DNA from 4 places in the Acidovorax sp. GW835-FHT14B10 genome. Region 1 is predicted to be linked to each of the others. Evidence: predicted binding sites of a transcription regulator. Region 1 holds the regulator's gene; each other region holds the start of a gene.
What was found. Region 1 encodes LexA, which represses DNA repair genes until DNA is damaged. Its sites were predicted from a motif close to ACTGTATNNNNATACAGT; they were not measured.

Region 1 (5,711 bases):
GGCATCTACAGCTATCGCGCCGGCTTTTTGCGGCAGTTTCCTGGCCTGGCCCAGGCGCCCACCGAGGCGGTGGAAGCGCTGGAACAGTTGCGCGTCTTGTGGCATGGCCACCGCATTGCCGTGCACATCGCGGCGCAGGCTCCCGGCCCGGGCGTGGACACGCCCGCCGACCTGGATCGGGTGCGCGCGCTGCTGGCCTGAAACCCCGCGCGCCGCCACTGATTGGGGACGCGCCAGTAAGCCAGGGCAAGGCATGCACATGCTATCCTTGCCCGCAAAGAAAGCACTGCGTCTTGGGCCTTCGTTGCGCCTGCTGCCAGCCGTGCCCGCTGATTTCTAACCTTCGAGGATTTCCATGAGACTGATTTTGTTGGGCGCCCCCGGTGCCGGAAAGGGCACGCAAGCCACGTTCATCTGCCAGAAATACGGCATCCCGCAAATCTCCACCGGCGACATGCTGCGCGCAGCCGTCAAGGCTGGCACGCCGCTGGGCCTGCAGGCCAAGGCCGTGATGGATTCGGGCGCCCTGGTCAGCGACGACATCATCATCGGCCTCGTCAAGGAACGCATCACCCAACCCGACTGCGCCCAGGGCTTTCTGTTCGACGGTTTTCCCCGCACCATTCCACAGGCCGACGCCATGAAGGCGGCTGGCGTCAGGCTCGACTACGTGCTCGAAATCGACGTGCCGTTCGACGCCATCATCGAGCGCATGAGCGGTCGCCGTTCGCACCCCGCCAGTGGCCGCACCTACCACGTCAAGTTCAATCCACCCAAGGTGGCAGGCAAGGACGACCTGACCGGTGAAGACCTGATCCAGCGCGAAGACGACAAGGAAGAAACCGTCAAGAAACGCCTGCAGGTCTACAGCGACCAGACCCGCCCGCTGGTGGACTACTACAGCCACTGGGCCCAGGCCGAACCCGGCGCCGCCCCCAAATACCGCGCCATCAGCGGCACAGGCAGCGTCGAAGAAATCACGGCACGCGCAATGCAGGCCCTGGCGAGCTGAATCTCCGCTCGATCCGCACCGGCTGTGCGTCCGGTGCGGCACTGCGATAAGCGGTCACCACAGCAGGTCCAGCATCAGCGAGATGCGTGCCTTCACCGGAGACAGGCCCCGGGAATCGGGTAGCGCATCGCCAGGCCTGGGCAGCACCTGGCCTTCCGGGCAGCGCGTGGAACGCACTACTTTCACACCCGCCGCCTGCGCGCGCAGCAGCGCTGATTCCAGCACATGGTGAAGCGTGCCGTTGCCCGTGGCGGCCACCACGATGCCCTGCACGCCATCGCGCAACAGCGCATCCACCAGCGCACCCGTTGCGCCAGCGTAGCCCATCACCACCTCGACGCGCGGCCATTGCACGCAATTGACTATCTTTTCAAGAGCAACTTGTGCTTGCACTGATCGCGCCAACGGCCAATCCTGCACCAAACGCACCGCCCCCTCCTCCACCCAGCCCAGCGGGCCGGCCTCGCCCGAACTGAATGCATCTACCCGGTAGGGATGCACCTTCTGCACACGCTGCGCGCCATGCACCACGCCGGCCGCCACCACCATGACGCCCCGGGCCCCCGCAGTCGCCGCCACCGCGACGGCATCGAGCAGGTTCTGCGGTCCGTCAGGCGTCAAGGCCGTGGCGGGCCGCATCGCGCAGGTCAACACCACCGGCTTGCGGGCATCCAGCACCGAGTGCAAGAACCAGGCGGTCTCTTCCAGCGTATCCGTGCCGTGGGTGATGACCACGCCGCGCACCTCGGGATCGGCGAGCGCGCTGGCGCAACGCTCTGCCAGCGTCTGCCACACGCTGAACTCCATGTCCTTGCTGTCCAGCTGTGCAAGCTGCTCGGCCAACAACCCCCCGCAGGCCGCTGCCTGCAAGCCGGGCACCGCATGCAGCAACTGCTCAACACCCACCTGCGCGGCGGTGTAGCCAATGTTGTCGCCCCGGGTAGCAGATGTGCCAGCAATGGTTCCACCGGTTCCCAGCACCACAATTTTTTGCGTGTTCACTTGCATCCTTTGAAAAACTGGTGAAAAATACAGTTACTGGATTAATAAACAGTTATCCCCACCAACGTGGCACGCACTGGAAACACCATGCTCGACAACCCCAAGCTCACGGCCCGCCAGCAACAAATCCTGGACCTAATCCAGGTGGCCATCTCCCGCACCGGCGCTCCGCCCACCAGGGCAGAAATCGCCACAGAGCTGGGCTTCAAGTCCGCCAACGCCGCAGAAGAGCACCTGCAGGCCCTTGCCCGCAAGGGTGTCATCGAACTGGTCAGCGGCACGTCCCGCGGCATCCGCTTGCGTGGTGACACAGTGCGCTCCATCAATGCGGCGCGCGGCACCCAGTTCAGCCTGCCTATCCCGGGATTGTCGCAGCTGGTCTTGCCCCTGATTGGCCGCGTAGCGGCAGGCTCGCCCATTCTCGCGCAGGAGCATGTGGACCAGACCTACAGCGTGGAAAACAGCCTCTTCCAGCACAAGCCCGATTACCTGCTCAAGGTGCGCGGCATGTCCATGCGCGACGCCGGCATCATGGACGGCGATCTGCTAGCCGTGCAATCCACCCGGGAAGCCCGCAACGGCCAGATCGTGGTGGCCAGGCTGGGTGACGATGTCACCGTCAAACGCCTGCGTCGCACGGCCAGCACCATTGAGCTGCTGCCCGAAAACCCCGATTACCCCGTGATTGTGGTTCAGCCAGGCGAGGTTTTCGCGATTGAAGGCCTGGCCGTGGGCTTGATCCGCAACACCATGCTCATGTAATTCCCCATCCTCTGCTGCGCGCCTCAGGTGGCGGGCGTTTGGCAAGCCCCTGGCGGGTTTTCCAGCCCTGAGAGCGCGCACCCCCTGCAATCCTGCCTGTGCTCAACCCCTGATACATGGAGTTTTCACATGGGACTTGCCTTGTTCGCACTCTCTGCACTATCTCAACCGATTCACACCCTCGCGCAATGGCTGCATCCCAGGCGCTGCACGCCTGCGCACAGCCCTGCGCACGCGGCGCGCACACCCGGCGTGCGCCACGAAGGTCTTTCGTCCTGCGCGGTGGCCAGCATCGTCCCAGAGGTGGCAGGTTCGGCGTCAGGCAGCACGGGCTGTCAGCCCGCTGCTCGCATGCACAGTGCGTCTTGCGCCACCACCGGACCGGGCGCCGCAAGCCGTCGAGGCACCCGACGCCCGGTGCGCGTTCTGCATCCGGCATCCCGCTCGGAGGTCGGGCGCATGGTCATCTCGGGCCGCATGGCCGATGTCTGCGCCGAGCTGGAGCGCATGGCCGCTTGCGAAACATGCCACTGAGGCCCACATCCCCAGCTCTGGCGCAACGGGTGCCACAAAGCGTTGCATTCTGTTCGAGAGCCTAGGGGCGGCAAGACCTCCGACCAGCCCCCGCCAAGGCACAATGGCGGGATGAATATTGTGATTCTGGATGACTATCAGGATGCGGTGCGCAAACTCCATTGCGCAAGCCGGCTCGATCCCTACTCAGCAAAGGTCTACACCAACACGGTGAAAGGTCAGGGGCAACTGGCGGTGCGCCTGAAGGATGCAGACATCATCGTGCTGGTGCGTGAACGCACCCAGATCACGCGCCAGCTGGTCGAAAAACTGCCTCGACTGAAACTGATTGCCCAAACCGGCAAGATCGGCAGCCATATCGATGTGACTGCGTGCACCGAGCGCGGCATCGCCGTGGCCGAAGGTGTGGGTTCACCTGTGGCGCCGGCTGAACTTACCTGGGCGCTGGTGATGGCAGCCATGCGGCGCTTGCCCCAGTACATCGCCAATCTCAAACATGGCGCCTGGCAGCAGTCCGGCCTCAAAACGGCCTCGATGCCCCCCAACTTCTGCATCGGCAGCGTACTGCGAGGAAAAACACTGGGCATCTGGGGCTATGGCCGTATAGGACAACTGGTGGCCGGCTACGGCCGGGCATTTGGCATGAACGTACGCGTGTGGGGTCGTGAGGCCTCCCGCGCCCAGGCCCTGTCCGATGGATACCAGGCGGCCACCAACCGGGAAGAGTTCTTCTCGCAGTGCGATGTGCTCTCTCTGCACCTGCGACTCAATGATGAAACCCGCAGCATCATTTCGCTGGAAGACCTGTCGTGCATGAAGCCCACCGCACTGCTGGTCAATACCTCGCGCGCTGAATTGATTGAACCTGACGCCCTGATTGCAGCGCTGAACCGAGGACGCCCCGGTTTGGCGGCCGTTGATGTGTTTGAGAGCGAACCCATCCTGCAAGGCCATGCCCTGCTGCGCCTGGAAAACTGTATCTGCACACCCCACATCGGTTACGTCGAGCAGGACAGCTACGAGTTGTATTTCGGTGCTGCCTTCGACAACGTGGTGAACTACATCAAGGGTACACCCACGAATATCGTGAACCCGGGCGCACTGCAGGTCCGGCGCTGAGTATTGGCGCAGCCGCCCGCTCCCGTCGTTGTGGATTGGGCAGGCATCTATAAAAAATGGCTTCCTTCAGGAAGCCATTTTGGTAGGTGGGCAGCACCCAGAGATGCTGCCAAGGTGCCTCTGAATTCAGTTCAGAGGGGTCTTCTTGCCGTCCTTGTACACATACAGTGTGATGGCGGGGTTCTTCATTTCGCCGTTAGGCTCAAATGCGATCGTGGAGGTCACGCCCTTGAATTGCGACTTGAGCAATTCGGGGGTATAGACCTTGGGGTCCACCGAATTGGCGCGCTTCATGGCGTCCACGATCAATTGCGTGGCGTCATAGGTGTAGGGGCTGTAGACTTGGAACTGGCCTGGATACTTGGCATCGTACTTGGCCTTCCATGCCTTGCCGCCGGGCATCTTGTCGAGTGACGCGCCGCCTTCGGCACACACCACATTGGACAGCGTCTTGGCACCGGCAGCCAACTTGGCGATTTCGGAGGTGCAGATACCGTCACCACCGAAATATTTCACGTTGCCCATGCCCAGTTGCTCCATCTGGCGCAGCATCGGGCCACCCTGGGGATCCATACCGCCGAAGAAGATGGCATCAGGATTTTTGGACTTGATAGCCGTCAGGATGGCCATGAAATCGGTGGCCTTGTCGGTCGTGAACTGCTCGTCCACCACCTTCATGCCCTTTTCTGCAGCCACCTTCTTGAACACGTTGGCCACACCCTGGCCATACGCCGTGCGATCGTCAACGATGGCGACGGTCTTAAGCTTGAGCGTGTCAGCCGCGTAGAAGGCCAGTCCGGCACCCAAGGCGTTGTCGTTGGCAATGATGCGGAAGGTGGTCTTGTAGCCAGGCTTCGTGAGGTTGGGGTTGGTGGCCGCACCCGTGACATGAGGAATGCCACAGTCGTTGTAGACCTTGGAAGCAGGAATGGTCGTACCGGAGTTCAGGTGACCCACAACGCCAGCCACCTTGGCATCGCACAATTTCTGTGCAGCAGCCGTGCCCTGCTTGGGGTCCGCCGCATCGTCTTCTGCTTGCAACTCGAACTTGATTTTCTTGCCACCGATGGTGATGCCCTGAGCATTCAATTCTTCAATGGCCATGCGCGCACCATTTTCGTTGTCCTTGCCGTAGTGGGCTTGCGCACCGGAAACCGGAGCCACATGGCCGATCTTGACCACTTGCTCTTGTGCAGAGGCCATACCAGCAACAGCCGCGATAGCAGCAACCGCGGTCAGTTTCAACTTCAATTGCATATCAATCTCCAGTAAAGATAAACGC
Region 2 (5,711 bases), on a different contig from region 1:
TCACGAGCTTGTCGTAGTACTTCTCCAGTCCGCCCTTGCGGCGCCAAGCTGCCATCGAGCGCCGCAGTGCGTCGGCCTCGCCGGCGGTGAAGCCGGCGGCCAGCATGGCGATCTGCATCACCTGCTCCTGGAAGACCGGCACGCCGAGCGTGCGCCCCAAGGCTTCGCGCAGGGCCTCGCTCGGGTAGGTGACGGTCTCCTTGCCCTGCCGGCGACTCAGGTAGGGATGCACCATGCCGCCCTGGATCGGGCCCGGCCTGACTAGCGCGACTTCGATGACCAGGTCGTAGAAGCAGCGCGGCTCGAGGCGCGGCAGCATGGACATTTGGGCCCGGCTCTCGATCTGGAACACCCCCACGGTATCCGCCTTGCAGACCATGTCGTAGGTCTCGTTGTCTTCCGCCGGAATGTCCTGCATCGCGAACGCGTAGCCCTTGCGCTGGCTGATGAACTCCAGCGACTTGCGGATCGCGGTAAGCATGCCCAGCGCAAGCACGTCGACCTTCAGCAGGCCCACGGCGTCCAGATCGTCCTTGTCCCACTCGATCACGGTTCGGTCCGGCATGGACGCGTTCTCGATGGGGACCATGCGGCAAAGAGGGCCCCGCGTGAGGACAAAACCACCGACGTGCTGCGACAGGTGCCGCGGGAACCCCAGGAGCTGCGAGGTGAGCTCCAGCAGCTGCTGGACCTGCGGGTCCTCGGCGGACAGGCCCAGTTCCGCCAGCTCCTCGGCCCGGACGGTGCCCGCGTCCCACCAGTGGTGGTCCTTGGCCAGCGCGTCGACCATGTCCGGGTCGAACCCCAGGGCCTTGCCCACGTCGCGGATCGCCGACTTGGGCCGGTAGCTGATGACGGCTGCGGTCAGCGCTGCCCGTTTCCGGCCGTACCGGGAATAGAGGTACTGGATGACCTCCTCGCGCCGCTCGTGCTCGAAGTCGACGTCGATGTCTGGCGGCTCGTTGCGCTCGCGCGAGATGAAACGCTCGAAAAGCGTGCTCATGCGGGCCGGGTCGACCTCCGTCACGCCCAGGCAGAAGCACACCACCGAGTTGGCAGCTGACCCTCGACCCTGGCACAGGATCTGGCGCGATCGCGCGAACCGGACGATGTCGAACACCGTCAGGAAATAATGCTCGTAGCGAAGCTCGGCGATCAGCTCGAGCTCGTGCTCGATCTGGGTCTGCACCTTCTCCGGGACGCCATCCGGCCAGCGGCGCCCAGCCCCTTCATAGGTGATCCGGCGCAGGTAGCTCGTAGACGTCTCGCCGGCGGGTACAACTTCGTCCGGATATTGGTAGCGCAGTTCGTCCAGCGAGAAGTCGCACAGGGTGGCGATGCGCAACGTCTCCTGAAGCAAGTCCTCCGGATAAAGCTGCGCCAGGCGAAGCCGGGTGCGCAGGTGCCGCTCCGCGTTGGGCTGCAGGGCCTCGCCGCACTCAGTGAGCGGCCTGCGCACGCGGGTGGCGGTCAGCACGTCCTGCAGGGGTTTGCGCGATCGCACGTGCATGTGCACGTCGCCGGCGGCGGCCAGCCGGATACCGCATCGCGCGCTGGTCTGCCGGAGCAGATGCAGCCACATCTCATCGCCCAGCTCCCGCTCGCGCAGCGCGATCATCCACGTGCGGCCCTCAAAGTGCCCCAGGGCCCACCGGGCGATCTCGTCCAGGTCCTGCTGCTGCAGGCCTCGGTGCGGAGCCACCAGCACCAGGCAATCGTCGAGCTCGGGGCCCGCGATCTGCTCGATGGGCAGCGCATAGGTGCCCTTGTCGGAGGCACGGCGCAGGCGCGTGATGAACTCGCAGAGGTTGCCGTAGCCCTGCAGGTTGCGCGCCAGCACGACCAGCGTGAAGGGAGCCTTCGCGGCCACTTCGAACTGCGCGCCCACGAGCAGCTTCAGGCCGACCTCCTTGGCTGCGACGTGTGCCCGCACGATGCCTGCCATGGAGCACTCGTCGGTGATGGCCAGCGCGGCGTACCCGAGCGCGTGCGCGCGCTTGACCAGTTCCTCTGCCTGGCTGGCGCCGCGCAGGAAGGAGAAGTTGGACAAGCACCAAAGCTCGGCGTACTGGGTGAGTTTCATGGCGGCGCCCTACTCTCACGCGAACACGCCCTGGAGGTACCAGGCTGATTTGTCGCTGCCCAGGCGTGCCTGGAAGATCCAGAGCACGCCGGCATGCTGGCTGAGGGCCACCCAGTAGTCGCGAACGACGATCTGCGCCGCGGGCCGGCCGGCCGCGTCGGGAATGCGATGCCACCAGCCGCCTTCGACACGATGTGGGCCAGACAGAAGCACCAGGGGGCCTTGGTACATCGGGCGGTCCCCGCGGCTGGCCAGCTTCAGCGGCGTTGGCAAGGCGAACGTCGGCTGCGGAAGCTGAGACGTGTGCGCCGGCTGGCGCGGCAGCGGCTGCTGCGCGGGCTGCCAGTGCACCATCCACTCCATCCGGTGGTCGGCGGCCGCCACGGGCCGCAGCACCCGCTCGGGTCCAAGCCGCGCGGCGACGCGCTCCAGGACCAACGCCAGCGACTCGCTGGACTGGGCCGGATCCGGCAGGAGGGCTGCACTCTTCTCCTCCATCGCGTGGACCTCGTCGGCCACGAGCTCAAGGTCGCCCACGGGCGCCTTCAGTTGCACCTTGGCTAGGTTCTCGGCGAGCAGCCGGCTCAGGTGCTCGATGTTGCGCGTGACCTCGGCCGTGCGGATCGTGATCTCGCCGCCGTCGCCGGCCGTCTTGGAGCGCATCACGTCGTGGCACCAGCGCAGGGTGAAGGCGGCGATCCCGCCGCGCCTGGCAGCCAGCCACCCGCAAAGCTGCAGCAGCAGGCGCCTCGCGCCGAAAAGCAGCGCCGGCGCGACTTCCACGCGGGAGAGCAGCTCGAGCCGCTGCGCGAACCGGTCCGGGAGGGGCACCCAGGCGTGGCTTTCCGGGCGGGTGCCGTAGGCCTGGTCCAGGGCCAGCAGGAGGGCGGCGTCGAACCGCCGAGCGATCCCGCCGCGCGGCAGCGCCCGGACGTCGGCGAGCGTGCGGCAGCCAAGCCGCGACAGGGTAGCCTCATGCACGCGGGCCGCGCGGACTGTCTGGAAAGGCAATACGTCCAGCACCTGCTGGAGCGGGCCGGAGAAGCCGTTGGTCAGACCGGCGCGCGCGAGCGCGAGCGCCGCCAGGCTGGTGGGGGCCCAGCTCGGGGGCGACAGGCCCAGCTCAGCGCACTCTGCCTTGAGCCGCTCGACCAGCCGGCGCTTGCCGCCGAACAGGCGCGTGCTGGCCTCCAGCTCCACGGCGACCGCCGACGCCTCCAGGATCGCGACACGGGGGGTGTATTGGAGAGCCCAAGTCGCAATGCCGTTGAGGTCATCAGTGGACGGCGAGCTGCTTGGCGGGTCGACTGCGGGGAGCAGCGCTGCCCACAGCATCGACTGCCTCCGGGGTTTGAAACATGCGGCTGGGGGTGCTCAGGCGCGGCGTGAGGACCGCAGCGAGCCCGCCGGGCACCGACGGCAGCTGCAGCGGAGCGGCATGGACCGGCCCGCGGCGCTTGAAGACCTCGACCTGCAACTCCCAGTCCAGTCCATAGGTGGCGTGCACACGCAGCGGCGCCGCCGAGGATTCGTGGCGGGTGGCCTCCGGCCGGCACAGGAAGATGGGCGCGTCGCAGGCGAGCGAGCAAACCTGCAGGCGGCGGATCTGCTCCTGCCTGGCCTGCGGCAGCCAGGCGACCACCGCGCCCACGGAGTTCGACTTGATCAGCTGCTCGGTGACCCACAGCCGCTCGGCCGGCGTGTTCGCCTGGATCCACACCAGCTTGCGCTGGTCCAGCCCGGCATGCACCAGGCCCGGAAGGTGTGGCGATTTCGGGGGGGCAACCAGGATCACCTCTCCGCCGCGAGCGACAAGTGCGGCCAAGCCGCCGCAAAGCAGGCGCCATTCCACCACGGCCGGTTGCGGCGTCAGGATCTCGGTGAGCGAGCGAAGCGGCCAGCCGCCACCGGGCAGCTCGCGATCCAGCGTGTCCCAGCCCGTGGTGATCGTGTCGGTGACATTGGAGCCCAGCTCGCTTCCGCGCCACACTCCCTGGGGAATCTCACCTTCGATGACCTGCGGCCGCCCGCGCCGTACCGGCTCGGCCGCGGCGTCGGGGTCTTCCGACCAGTGAGGTACTGCAATGGCGGGCATGGCTCGAATACTGGTGTTTCATACAGTATCCCACATTCCGGCCAGCCAGGGGACAGTTTTCCCGGTCGGGCTGCCTCAGGAGCCCGGCAGCCGGCAGGGTTCTTGGGCGTTCGTCCGAGCCGCTGTGGTGCTACGCCGCCTTCAGCCAGCGGTGCTCGTAGTACGGCCGAGCACGGTCTTCCAGGATTGCGTCCAGCGAGGCCAAGTCGGACGCGACCGGGCTCAGCCAAGCCCGCAGGTTCTCCGGTTTGATGGGCACGGGGCATCGGTCGTGGCCGGCAGCCGACACCTCCGGGGGCGGCTCGTCGGTGATGGCGGCGAAGGACAGGAGGTCAGGTTGGCCCGCGCCCGTCCACCGCGACCAGAGGCAGGCCACCAGCATGTCCTGTTGCGGCCGTGGCTTGAACTCCAGCACCACGTTCGAGGGCGCTTCCCCGTCGGCGAGCTCGCGGCCTTCGGCGCGGTGCCGGTTAACGTTCTCAAAGAACGAGTTCATCACGACGATGCCGTGAGAGTAGCCGTACAGGCCCTTCCAGAACCCTTTGAGGTTGTCACGGCGCGCGTTGTAGGTGCCCGGGTACTTCGTGTCATAGAAGGCAGGCTTACCGGCGGGTCGGCACTGGTAGCGCATCGGTTTCACCACCAGCTGGCCGTTTTCCATCACCAGCACCGGCGCGTACCACTGCGGGAAGATCCGCGCGTCTCGCTCCTGCGGCTCGGTGCGCTTCAGGTCCGCGATACGCTCGAGCGCCCGATCGACCTTGTCGGTGGCGATCCGCTTGCTCTCAGCGGCCGCCTTGGTGGTCTTTTCCGCGAGTTTGCGTTCAGCGTCGGCAAGACGCCGGCGCTGTTTGAAAAGCTCCTGCTCCAGCTGGGCCTGCTGCCGAGTGTTGAATTTCCGGATGAGGGCACGGATCTCCTGCACGTCATCGTCGTCGGAGCTCGTGAAGGCATCGCACATGGCCTTCGGCACTTTGACCTTCGGGTCAACGGGAAGTGTCCAGACGAACTTCACGAATTCTTTGATGTCCAGGATCGCTCCGTACGCCTTCACGTACTTTCGGTAGTCGGCCCAAATCTGAGCGGAGTAGCACATGGAGGAACCCTCATGGAAATCAGGAGATTAACGATACAGGAAAGCGCCCTCCTCTACTCGAACAGCGTTACCGCTCTGGGATCCCGCGCGCAACTGGCTGCATACTTTCAATTGGCCATTGGTGCGCCCAGGCCTGGGCCAAGTAAGCTATATCGTTGTCTCAACTGGATGTTTCAGAGAGGATCGGTGGGCATGCAAAAAGAGATTTGGCGAAGCAGGAGTCCTGTTCCGATGGCCCCCTCTATAACTGCTAAAACTAGCCGGGGGGTTCGATGGGTATTGGCCGCTGCATGTGGGTTCGGTGTGCTGTCAATTCTTGCGATCTGCGCAGCGAGCAGCATGGGTTTCCTGCGCCTAAGCCCTTCCCATGTGGTTGGCCTGGCCGTAATCATCGGGTTGATGGTGTTGGCCGGGTTGATGTTGGTGCTCGAGGCGGT
Region 3 (5,711 bases), on a different contig from region 1:
TGCGGGAATGCCACGCGGAACGGGCACACCAAAATTGCGCAAGATTTCCTTGCCTTGGTATTCGTGAATCTTCATGAGGTCTCTCTCAGGGAAGGGTGGTATTTACCCGTTTACCATGGACTATTGTCTGGCCGCGGGCGGGGACATGGCAGCCGGCGACTGTATCATGCTGCAATGCACCATCCCTTGTGCCAAGCTTACAGGGGTGGGCCAGCGCGCAATCACCCCCTTGCAGGAGCTTTCCGATGTCCAGAATCTTTATCGATGGCGAAGCCGGCACCACGGGCCTGCAGATCCGCGAGCGCCTGCAGGCCATGCCGCAGGTCGAGCTGGTGAGCATTGCCCCCGCATTGCGCAAGGATCCCGCGGCCAAGCGCGACCTGATTGCGGGTGTCGATCTGGTGGTGCTGTGCCTGCACGACGATGCCGCACGCGAAACCGTGGCCATGGTCGATGGCATCGAAAAGACCACCGGCCGCCAGGTCAAGGTGATCGACGCCAGCACCGCGCACCGCACCGCGCCCGGTTGGGTGTTTGGTTTCCCCGAGCTGGCCGCGGGCCAGGCGCAGGCCGTGCGCGAGGCGCTGCGCGTCTCCAACCCCGGCTGCTATGCCACCGGTGCCATTGCGCTGCTGCGGCCATTGGTCGATGCAGGCCTGGTGCCCAACGATTTCCCGCTCGCGCTGCCCTCGGTCAGCGGCTATTCGGGCGGCGGCCGCACCATGATCGAAGCGTATGAGCAAGGTCAGGCGGCGCCGTTCGAGCTGTATGCGCTGGGCCTGTCGCACAAGCACCTGCCGGAGATTCTGAAATACACCGGGCTCACGCGCCGGCCCATCTTTGTGCCCGCTGTTGGCAACTTCCGCCAGGGCATGCTGGTGCAACTGCCCCTGCACCTGGATCTGCTGCCGGGCCAGCCCAAGGCGGCCGATCTGCACGATGCCCTGGCAGCGCACTACGCGCAAAGCAATACGCCCGCGCAATGGGTGAGCGTGCTGCCGCCCACCGAAGACGGCAAGCTGGAGCCCACCGCACTCAACGACACCAACCAGTTGGAGCTGCGCGTGTTCGCCAACGAAACCTACCGCCACGCGGTGCTGGTGGCCCGCCTCGACAACCTGGGCAAGGGCGCCAGCGGTGCGGCGGTGCAAAACCTGCAGTTGATGCTGGGTCTGTGAGCGGGCAGGCCCCGCGGATGAGCAGATTCGGTGACGGATTTGCTCATTATTGAAGAGCTGGCGGCGCTTATCGGCAAGGCGCTTTCGGCTTTTCTGGTTTCAATTCTGCAGTGAAGCCGGCCACGGAGGATTGCCGCAACCCCTCCCGCGCTTTCACTCCGCTTCTTGGTCCGGGCTGCCGCCCTGCACCACGCGGCGCACCACATCTCCCGCAAAACCGCGCGCGGCCAGAAAGCGCATCTGCCGCGCCCGCTCCTGCGCATCGGTGGCCACGCGGCCAAAGCGCTGGCGCCAGACGGCCTGGGCGCGCTCCTGTTCGGTGGCGCGCAGGCGTTCGGCCGTGGCGCGCACCAGATCATCGTCGAGCCCCTTGCCGCGCAGTTCCTGTACCAGGCGCTGCGTGCCCAGCCGCGCGGCGCGGCGGTGCACCAGCGATTCGGCCACGCGCGTGGCGTTGATGAAATCCTTGGCCTGCAACTCGTCGAGTACGGCGTTCAGGTCATCGCCCTCTTGCACATGGCGCGCCAGCTTGGTCGCCAGCTCGGCGCGCGAATGCTCGCGCTGGGCCAGCAGCCGCAGTGCGCGGCCCTTGAGGGAAAGGGTGCCAAAGCCCATGGTGGTGATGCTCTGCTATGGATGGCTGCTGGCGCTTATCGGACAAGCGCCAGCGGCCTGATTCACATCTAACAAGGGTGCAGCAGGCGCCCGCTGCTTGCCTTGCTTACTTGTCTTCCTTCTCACCCTTGGCGGGCTTGCCGGCGGGTGCGGCTTGCAGGGCGGCAGGCAGCAGGGCGATGCCCAGGCTCTCGCGCACCTTGTTCTCGATCTCGCGGGCCAGGTCGGGGTTCTCGCGCAGGAACTCGCGGGCGTTGTCGCGGCCCTGGCCGATCTTTTCGCCGTTGTAGGCATACCAGGCGCCGGCTTTCTCGACGATCTTGGCGTTCACGCCCATGTCGATGATCTCGCCTTCGCGGCTGATGCCTTCGCCGAACAGGATGTCGAACTCGGCCGTCTTGAAGGGCGGGCTCACCTTGTTCTTGACCACCTTCACCTTGGTTTCGTTGCCGATGGCGTCGTCGCCCTTCTTGATGGTGCCGGTGCGGCGGATATCCAGGCGCACCGAAGCGTAGAACTTGAGCGCATTGCCGCCGGTGGTGGTTTCGGGCGAGCCGAACATCACGCCGATCTTCATGCGGATCTGGTTGATGAAGATGACCATGCAGTTGGTCTTCTTGATGGTGGAGGTCAGCTTGCGCAGCGCCTGGCTCATCAGGCGGGCCTGCAGGCCGGGCAGGCTGTCGCCCATTTCGCCTTCGATTTCGGCCTTGGGGGTGAGGGCGGCGACCGAGTCCACCACGATCAGGTCCACGGCGCCCGAGCGCACCAGGCTGTCCACGATTTCGAGCGCCTGCTCGCCGGTGTCGGGCTGGCTGATCAGCAGGTCGGACAGCTGCACACCCAGCTTCTGGGCGTATTGCACATCGAGGGCGTGCTCGGCGTCGACGAAGGCGCAGGTGCCGCCCTGCTTTTGCATCTCGGCAATGACCTGCAGCGTGAGCGTGGTCTTGCCCGATGATTCCGGGCCGTAGATCTCGACCACGCGGCCGCGCGGCAGGCCGCCCACGCCCAGGGCAATGTCCAGGCCCAGAGAGCCGGTGGAGACCACCTGGATGTCCTCGATCACCTCGCCCTCGCCCAGGCGCATGATGGTGCCCTTGCCAAATTGCTTCTCGATCTGGGCGAGCGCGGCGGCCAGGGCCTTGGCCTTTTCGGTGTTCACGGGCAATGCGGGATTGGTGCCTTTGACTGCGACGTCCATGGGAAACTCCTTGAAAAACAACAGGTTGGATGCGTGCATCGCTCTGCGGTTAATCACAGGCTGGATGCTTGAACAGTAGTTTATGTGAGCAATGCGGTCGGCATAAAGCAATTTTTAGTCAGTTTGCCTGACAATGTGGCATGGCTGATTTTTCACCCGTCACGCCCCCCGCGACGCTGGACGACCGTTGGCGGCAAACCCACCTGGGCCGCCTCATGGGCAGCGCGCTGCGCCGCTTTGATGCCCGGGTGCTGCAACTCATGGCGCGCAACGTGGAGGTGCCCCTGGCCCTGTCGAACCTGGCCGCCCGCGACCAGGTAGGGGCCGCGCACATCCACCTCACGCGCCACCTGGCGCTGGGGGGTGACCGCCTGACCGACCTGGCCCAGCGCGCAGGCATGACCAAGCAGTCGATGGCGCAGCTGGTGGACCAGTGTGAAGCCTGGGGATTGGTGAGCCGCGAGAGTGACCCGCACGACGCGCGGGCACGCCGGGTGTGCTTTACGCCCACCGGGCTGACCTGGCTGCAGGGGTTTCGCGATGCAGTGACGCAGGCTGAAGCCGAATTTCGCGCCGAGGTGGGCGATGACGTGGCCACCGTGGTGTGCCTGGGTTTGGAGGCTTACGCGCAATAGGACACCCATCGCAATGTCGAAGCTGGTCCTGTCGCAGTGAGCACAAGGCTGTAGGCGGCCCACAAGGTGGTCGAGGCGGGGTTGGTGCTAACGGAAACAGGCACATTCGCGTTCAGCGTGGCCAGTGCGGCACTGCCCCCGGAGGACAACGCAGACACCGTCAGGTCTGCGTCCGAGCCCATCAGCAAGTGCCTGGACGCCGAAAAACTCACGCGGTACGTGCGGCCTGCCACCGGGTCGATCGTCTGCTCGATGCCCCCGGGGCTGTCGCCTTTGAGGTCAATCACATGGGTGCCGTCCACCGCCAGGGGCCCAGGACACCCGACCCCAAACGCTGGTCCGCTACAGCCGCTGGGGGTGGTGAAACCATCGCGCCAACAACCTTCTCAAAAACCAAAATGCGCCCTGCAACAGCTGTGCAGTGCGCATGGGATGAACGGACAGCGAGGGCCCCTTTCAAAGAAGCCCCCGGTCAAGCCACTCTGTGGCCCCCGGTCATGTTCAGTGGGTGTTGCGCTGAGCTTGTTGGGCCGCAAGGCGGCTCACATCGCCACCGAGGCGGCGCACTTCGGCCACAAACTCGGGGCCGCTGCGCAGGCGGCGGTACTCGGCCAGGCGGGCTTCGTAGGCGGGATCGGCGTCGGGGGTGCGGTCGCCTGAGTTGGCTTGGCCCAGGCCAGCGCGGTTCCACAGATTCAGGTCGGCTTGCACTTCAGCGCGGCTCAGTCCGGGGCCTTGGGCGACGGGCTCATCGCCACCCCATTGTTCGTTGATCGGTGTGGCGGCAGAAGCAGCACCGGCAAAGGCGGCAGCAGCCACAGTGGCGATGGCGATCAGGGTCTTGGCGGTAGTCTTGGCGTTGGTCATGGCAGTTCTTCCTTTGGAGTGATTCCTGCAGTGCGTGATTGCGTTCTGCATGGGAAGAAGTTTCCGTTTTTGGCGCCTTGGCGTATGTGCGTAAACGCACAGGTTTTGCGAGGTCGCCGCCCCGCCCAGGCCGCTGTGCTCACCCCCCCGAAGCCGGCCCCCACAGCTGCGACGGCCGCTTCACATGCAGCACCTGCAACGGCTGCGAGCGCCCGCGCACCTGCACCTCTTCAGGTGTGCCCAAGGCGTCTGCCACACCGGCCAGGCGGGCAGCCTCTTGCGACAGCACCAGCCGCGCACCCACCACTTTGGAGTGGTCTTGCAGGCGGCTGGCGGTGTTCACCACCTCGCCCACGGCGCTGAAGGTGGTCGTGTCTGCGTAGCCCACTTGCCCGAGCGCCACACGGCCTGCGTGCAGGCCCATGCCAAAGTCCAGCGACTGGCCAAACTGGGTGCGAAAGGTCTCGCTCCAGGCGTCCATGCGCTGCTCGATCAACGCAGCGGCCTGCACGGCCTGGCGACAGGCGGTGGGCAAATCGGTCTCCAGCCCAAAGATGGCCATCACGCTGTCGCCAATGAACTGGTTGGCCATGCCGCCACTGTCTTGCACGGCCGCGCCCACGCGGGCGAAGTACTGGTCCAGCATCCAGGCCAGGTCAAACGGCCACTGCCGCTCGGCCATGCCCGACCAGCGGCGCAGGTCCACAAACAAGATGGCCACCTGCAGTTCTTGCCCCAGGCGCCCCGGCAGCGCGGCCTGACCGGGCTGGAACAGCGGCGTGACCCGCACATCGCCCGCAGGCCGCAGCTGGCAAGCCAGGCGCACGCCCGCAGGGGCCTGTACGCGGGCCAGCGTAATGCGCTCATCGCGGCCAGGCTCGGGCACATGGGCAGCAGGCCCATCCACCCGCACGCGGCAGGTAGAGCAGCGCGCCCGCCCGCCGCACAGCGCCAGGTGGGCAATGCCGTGGCTGCGGCTGGCCTCCAGCACCGTAAAGCCGCGCGGCACCTGCACGGCCCGGTCGGGGTAGTGCAGGGTGATGGGCCCGCCCCCACGGCAGCGGCGCAAGGTGCGCCACGCCCAGCGCAATGCCAATAGGGCGGCCACGGCGGCCACCCAGCCCCAGCGCAAGGCATCCTCCAACCCAGCCGACACAGCCACCGCCTGCGCGGTGCGGCCCGAGGGCGGCGGGGGCAGCGCACTCACCTCCC
Region 4 (5,711 bases), on a different contig from region 1:
CCTGGTGGCCTCCCAGGCGCGCACCACGCCTGCCACCGAGCATTCGTCGGTCAGCGCCAGGGCCTGGTAGCCCAGTTGGGCAGCACGCGCCACCAGCTCCTTCGGATGGGAGGCGCCGCGCTGAAAACTGAAGTTGGACAGGCAATGCAGCTCGGCATAGCCCGGCAAGGGCGCAGGGGACGGCACCGCGACAGACGCCATGGCCTCACCCAAAGAGGCCGTGCAGAAACCAGCGGTGCGGCTGCGCGGTGGTCACCGCGCCCTCCTGCATCGCGCTGCCAGCGGGCGGCACCCACCGCTCGCGGAACACCCACACCAGTCCCGCCACATCGTTGTGCGCCACAAAATAATCGCGCAGCGCCAGCCCCGCACAGGGATGGCCCGGGTCGCCAGCGCCCTCGTCTGCGGCCGACCACCAGCCCGCCTCGAACCGGTGCGGCCCCGCCAGCAGGCGCAGCAAGCCATGGTGGCAAGGGCGGTTGCCCTGCACCGCCAGCCGCCGGGGTGGGCGCAGCAGCCAGGTGGGCCACAGGGTGGCGTCAGGGGTTTGCGTGTCGGCGGCAGGGGTGCCGGGGTGGGCGCGGTCATGGTTCAGCGCCTCGGTCGCCGGGCGCCATTGCTGCATGTGCTCGGGCCGGTGGTCGGCCTGCAGCACGGGGGACACCACCTGGCTGGCCCCCAGGCGGGCCGACAGGCGCTCCAGCAACTGGTGCAAGGCCTCGCCCGGCGCTGAAGCCGGGTCGCCGCAGCCACCGCCCACAAGATCACCGGGCGGCAGCAGGCTCGCGCTGCGATGCGGCAATGGGGCGGCCTCCAGCAGGCGCAGCGTGATCTGGTTGACCGGTGCCGCCAGGGCCGTGCGCGCCAGGTTTTCCGACAGCAGGCGCCGCAGGTGCGCCATGTCCTGCGTGGCCTGGGCGGTGCGCACCGACAAGGCCTGCGTGGGGGCAATGGCCACGCCATCGATGCGCCGCAGGTCGTGGCGCCAGGCCAGCTCCAGCGCCAGCGCGCCCTGCTGCCGCGCCTGCAGCCAGCCCTGCAGGGCCGTGAGGCAGCGGCTGGCACTCCAGAGCAGCGCATCGGCCGAATCGGCCAGTGCGGGCAGCTCGGCGGTCAGCACAAACTGCTCGGGCAGCTCCAGCCAGGCATGGGCTTCGGGGGCATCGCCCAGGGCCTGGTCCAGCACCCGCAACACCTGGGCACCAAAACGCCTGGCCACCCCGGCACGCGGCAGCGACCGCAACGCCCCCCAGGTACGACAACCCATGCGCTCCAGGCTGGCCCCATGCGGGCGCAGGGCGGTCAGCGTGTGCAAGGGCAAGCCGTCCACACCCGGCGCCACGCCCTGCCCTGGCGGCACACGACCTGCCTGCGCCATGCGCAACCAGGCCTGCGCCACCAGGGCTGTCGGCCCGCAGCCCCACGCCGTCTGTGTGCCAGGCGTTTGCACCCGCACTTCCCGGGTGGCCTTGTGCGCAGGCGGCCCGCCGGATGCGTCGGCCCAGGCCTGCAGCACCTGCGCCCGCAAGGCATCGCGCCCACCCCAGAGCCGCTCGGTGGTGGACACCTCCAGCAGCACCGCTTCGCCATCCACCAGCGCCACGCGCGGCGTAAAGCGCAAAGCCCACCAGCCCGACGCCGCGGCTGGCACCGCGGCGCCCGGAGGTGCCGCAGACTCATCGCTCCATGGCAACGGCAGTGCGATCCAGTGCATGGCCCCTCCTCTCTGGCACAGCCATCAACGGCGCCAGCGCCGGGCGCATAGTCAACGCTTGCGCCGCACTGTGACGCGCCGCTGTTGCACCGGCCACCCCCTGCGCAGCGCGCCGCTGCGCGGCCTGCGCCGCCAGCGCCTGGGCCAGACGGGGGTGACAGCCCGGCAGATCCAGCCCCTGCACCAGAGGCGGCCCCCGGCGCTTGAGGATGCGCACCTGCATGCCAGGCGATAGGACGGCATCCCCCGGCAGGGCCAGCCCCTGCACCTGCAGCCGCAGCAAGGCCGGCGACGCCTGCTGGGCGGCACTGACCGGGCGAAACACCCACAGCAACTGCTGTTGTTGCGCGGCCGCCAGTTGCAGCCTGCGCAAGGCCGCTGCTTGTGCCTGCGGCAGCCAGGCCATGACGGCCAGCACATCGCGGCACCGCAGCGCCTGCTCGGCCGCCCAGAGCGCCGCCCTGGCGTTGTCGGGCCGCACCACGCACAAGCGCTGCGCCTGCAACCCCTGCGCCCTGAGCGCCGGGCCAAAGGGCTCGCACGGTGGAGCCACCACGACCACGGCCCCCACGCGCCGGGCAGTCGCCTGTGCCAGCGCGGGCAGCACCAGTTGCCATTCGTGCAGGCCCACCATGGGTTGCAATACTTCGCTCAGCGCCCCCACGGGCCAGCCACCGCCCGGCAGTTGCGCATCCAGCAGCGCGTATCCGGTGGGCTGCGCGGGCTGCGAGCCCTCGCCCAATGCGTCTGCATGCCAGACACCGGGCATGGCGGACGGAAAATCGAACGCAACCCGCAAAGTGGGGCGTGGCGCAATCATGGTGGTGGCAAGGGCTCAGAAGATAGAAATACTGTGAATATACACAGTATTTCTATCTTCCACCGCAAACCGCCCAGACAGAAGAAAAGGGACGCTTTGGGGCCGCTACAACATCTGCATCATCCCATCGGCCACAGCGCTTCACGCCACCAGGCCACTGCGGCCAGACCCACGGCCTCGCCTTGCCACGGTTGGAGCAGGTCGCCCTGCTGTCCAGGGTGGGAGCCGGCCTCGATCAACGCCTTTTGCCATGCCTGCAGCCGAGTGTCGGCAAAGGCGAGCGCGCGGCCGGGCTCCTGCCTGGTGGAGGCGGGCAAGCCTGCCTTGAACGGCTCCCACGGCGCCAAGGCATCCGCCAGCAAAAGGCCCGCTTGCGCGGGCCCGTGCTGTGGCAAATCAAGCAGTGCCTTCAGCGCAGCAGCGTGGCACCCGTCTTGGCCTGGAGGGCATCGAACGTGACGCCCGGCGCCAGCTCGACCACCTTGAGGCCCAGAGGCGTCACGTCCATCACGGCCAGGTCGGTGATGATGCGGTCGACCACGCCAACGCCCGTTAGGGGCAGCGTGCACTTGGGCAGGATCTTCATGTCCTCGGTGCCATCCTTCTTGCGCGCCACATGCTCCATGAGCACGATCACGCGCTTGACGCCGGCCACCAGGTCCATGGCGCCGCCCATGCCCTTGACCATCTTGCCGGGGATCATCCAGTTGGCCAGGTCGCCCTGCTCGCTGACCTGCATGGCGCCCAGGATGGACAGGTTGATCTTGCCGCCCCGGATCATGGCGAACGACTGGTCGCTGCTGAAGATCGACGAGCCCGCGATGGTGGTGACGGTCTGCTTGCCGGCGTTGATGAGGTCGGCATCCACCTTGTCCTCGGTGGGGAAGGCGCCGATGCCCAGCATGCCGTTCTCGGACTGCAGCCACACTTCCTTGTCGCCGGTGAAGTTGGCCACCAGCGTGGGAATGCCGATGCCCAGGTTCACATAGAAACCGTCTTCAAGTTCTTGGGCCGCACGGGCGGCCATCTGGTCTTGGGTCCAGGACATGTTCAAGCCTTTCTAATCGATTGAGGACAGGGCTTGCCGCTTCGCGGCTGCGGCCTGTCCCGCAAGGTTATTTCGTTTCGGTGATGGTTCTTTTCTCGATGCGCTTTTCAGGGTGGGCGTTGAGCACGATGCGGTGCACATAGATGCCGGGCAGGTGAATCTGGTCGGGGTCGATCGCGCCCGTCTCCACCACCTCTTCCACCTCCACGATGCAGATCTTGCCGGCCATGGCGGCGGCCGGGTTGAAGTTGCGTGCCGTCAGGCGAAACTGCAGGTTACCCGACTGGTCGGCGCGCCAGGCCTTGACCAGCGACACCTCGGGCACCAGCGAGCGCTCCATCACATAGGTTTCGCCATCGAACTCGCGCAGCTCCTTGCCCTCGGCCACGACGGTGCCTACGCCGGTCTTGGTAAAGAAGGCCGGGATGCCCGCGCCGCCCGCACGCAGCTTCTCGGCCAGCGTGCCCTGGGGCGTGAATTCCAGCTCCAGTTCACCCGCCAGGAACTGGCGCTCGAACTCCTTGTTCTCGCCCACATAGGACGAGATCATCTTCTTGATCTGGTGCGTTTCGAGCAGCTTGCCCAGGCCAAAACCGTCCACGCCCGCGTTGTTGGAGATCACGGTGAGGTTCTTCGCCCCCGAATCGCGCAGCGCATCAATGAGTGCCTCGGGAATACCGCACAGGCCGAAGCCGCCCACGGCCAGCAACTGACCATCGGCCACCACGCCTTCAAGGGCCTTGGCTGCGGAAGGAAATAACTTTTTCACCACGATCTCCTTGATAGTTTTGATGCGTTACGATACTACGTAGATAGATAAGTAGTACCCCGTAAAGATTTGCACTATGGACGTTGATTACAGACTGGCTTTCGAATTTGCCCCCGTGGGTCTGGTGCTCTCGCGCAACCGCACCATGGTGGACTGCAACCGGCTTGTCTGTGAAATGTTTGGCGCCTCGCGCGAAGTGCTGATCGGGCAATCGTTCGAGGTGCTCTACCCCAGCACCGACGAGTACGAACGCCTGGGGGCGCACATGGAGCCCATTTTGAACGCCAAGGGCCACTATGCCGACAGCCGCATCATGAAGCGGGCCAACGGCGAAGTGTTCTGGTGCCATGTGTCGGGCCGCGCCCTCAACCGCGAAGCCCCCCACGAATCGGGCATCTGGAGCTTTGAAGATCTCAGCTCGCAGCGCACCGTCAAGGCCGAACTCACGGGGCGCGAACGCGAAGTGGCCGCCAAGCTGCTGGAAGGCCTGACCTCCAAGGAAATCGGCAAGACCCTAGAGATCAGCCACCGCACCGTGGAAATCTACCGCGCCCGCCTGATGCGCAAGTACAACGCCTCCACCGCGGCCGATCTGGTGCACAAGCTGGTGGCGGGAGCATAGGCTCCCCCTGAGTCGCTTCGCGCCTTCCCCCTGAGGGGGACGCCACCACTGGCCTGGCAAAGCCAGTTCCACGGTGGCGCTGGCTTGGTGCATGCCAGTTCTACCAACGACAGGAAGCAGTCCAAGCGGAAGAGCGCACCGTTAGCCCTTTCCAGAAGCGTCCACCACTTCGGACGCCGTGCGAAAAGCCTCCACTGCTGCCGGCAGGCCGCAGTAGATGCTGGCGTGCAGCAGCACCTCCTGAATCTCCTGGGCCGTGGCGCCATTGTTGAGCGCACCGCGCACATGGCCCTTGAGCTCATGCTGTCGGCCCAGTGCCGTGAGAAATGCCACCGTGATCAGGCTGCGCGTTTTCATGTCCAGCCCCGGGCGCTGCCACACATCGCCCCAGGCATTGCGGGTGATGAACTCCTGGATGGGCTGGGTGAACGCCGTGGCATTGCCAAAGGCCTGGGCCACGAAGTCCTCGCCCATGACCTGCTTGCGCGTGGCCAGGCCTTGGTCGAAGTCCTTGGTGGATGGGGGTTGTGCCATGCGGACTCTCCGTGGGTGCTTGAGGAACAGAGCCGCCATGTTAGCCGCCCAAGTACTTCAGAAAGGAAAACGCCACCTGCCTGCCCCACAACGGGCCAGGCAGGTGGCGTTATCAAGATGCTCAGGCCTTGATAGCCGCTGCAGCCATGTCAAAACGGTCCAGGTTCATCACCTTGGTCCAGGCTGCAACGAAGTCCCGAACGA

Region 2: imuA (translesion DNA synthesis-associated protein ImuA) is a predicted target of LexA. The motif match lies at 4,188-4,205, and genes of this name have one in related genera.
Region 3: recA (recombinase RecA) is a predicted target of LexA. The motif match lies at 3,057-3,074, and genes of this name have one in related genera.
Region 4: imuA (translesion DNA synthesis-associated protein ImuA) is a predicted target of LexA. The motif match lies at 2,565-2,582, and genes of this name have one in related genera.

What each region holds. Positions count from the first base shown of each region.
Region 1 covers NZ_JBXAGC010000034.1:29,597-35,307, forward strand. Annotated here, with positions in the region: gene kdsB (3-deoxy-manno-octulosonate cytidylyltransferase) at 1-201, shown strand, start outside; gene adk (adenylate kinase) at 356-1,012, shown strand; gene AC1Q5S_RS19635 (asparaginase) at 1,067-2,020, opposite strand; gene lexA (transcriptional repressor LexA) at 2,102-2,776, shown strand; gene AC1Q5S_RS19645 (D-2-hydroxyacid dehydrogenase family protein) at 3,422-4,429, shown strand; gene AC1Q5S_RS19650 (branched-chain amino acid ABC transporter substrate-binding protein) at 4,556-5,686, opposite strand.
Region 2 covers NZ_JBXAGC010000010.1:122,933-128,643, forward strand. Annotated here, with positions in the region: gene AC1Q5S_RS10020 (error-prone DNA polymerase) at 1-2,083, opposite strand, end outside; gene AC1Q5S_RS10025 (Y-family DNA polymerase) at 2,099-3,418, opposite strand; gene imuA (translesion DNA synthesis-associated protein ImuA) at 3,360-4,178, opposite strand; gene AC1Q5S_RS10035 (SOS response-associated peptidase family protein) at 4,309-5,274, opposite strand; gene AC1Q5S_RS10040 (hypothetical protein) at 5,614-5,711, shown strand, end outside.
Region 3 covers NZ_JBXAGC010000003.1:18,719-24,429, reverse strand. Annotated here, with positions in the region: gene sucC (ADP-forming succinate--CoA ligase subunit beta) at 1-75, opposite strand, end outside; gene argC (N-acetyl-gamma-glutamyl-phosphate reductase) at 246-1,178, shown strand; gene recX (recombination regulator RecX) at 1,332-1,793, opposite strand; gene recA (recombinase RecA) at 1,900-2,997, opposite strand; gene AC1Q5S_RS03475 (MarR family winged helix-turn-helix transcriptional regulator) at 3,138-3,632, shown strand; gene AC1Q5S_RS03470 (hypothetical protein) at 3,620-3,919, opposite strand; gene AC1Q5S_RS03465 (DUF4148 domain-containing protein) at 4,134-4,499, opposite strand; gene AC1Q5S_RS03460 (adenylate/guanylate cyclase domain-containing protein) at 4,639-5,711, opposite strand, start outside.
Region 4 covers NZ_JBXAGC010000033.1:9,013-14,723, forward strand. Annotated here, with positions in the region: gene AC1Q5S_RS19295 (error-prone DNA polymerase) at 1-201, opposite strand, end outside; gene AC1Q5S_RS19300 (Y-family DNA polymerase) at 206-1,714, opposite strand; gene imuA (translesion DNA synthesis-associated protein ImuA) at 1,677-2,534, opposite strand; gene AC1Q5S_RS19310 (hypothetical protein) at 2,654-2,851, opposite strand; gene AC1Q5S_RS19315 (3-oxoacid CoA-transferase subunit B) at 2,944-3,582, opposite strand; gene AC1Q5S_RS19320 (CoA transferase subunit A) at 3,650-4,351, opposite strand; gene AC1Q5S_RS19325 (PAS and helix-turn-helix domain-containing protein) at 4,428-4,973, shown strand; gene AC1Q5S_RS19330 (carboxymuconolactone decarboxylase family protein) at 5,115-5,507, opposite strand; gene katG (catalase/peroxidase HPI) at 5,629-5,711, opposite strand, start outside.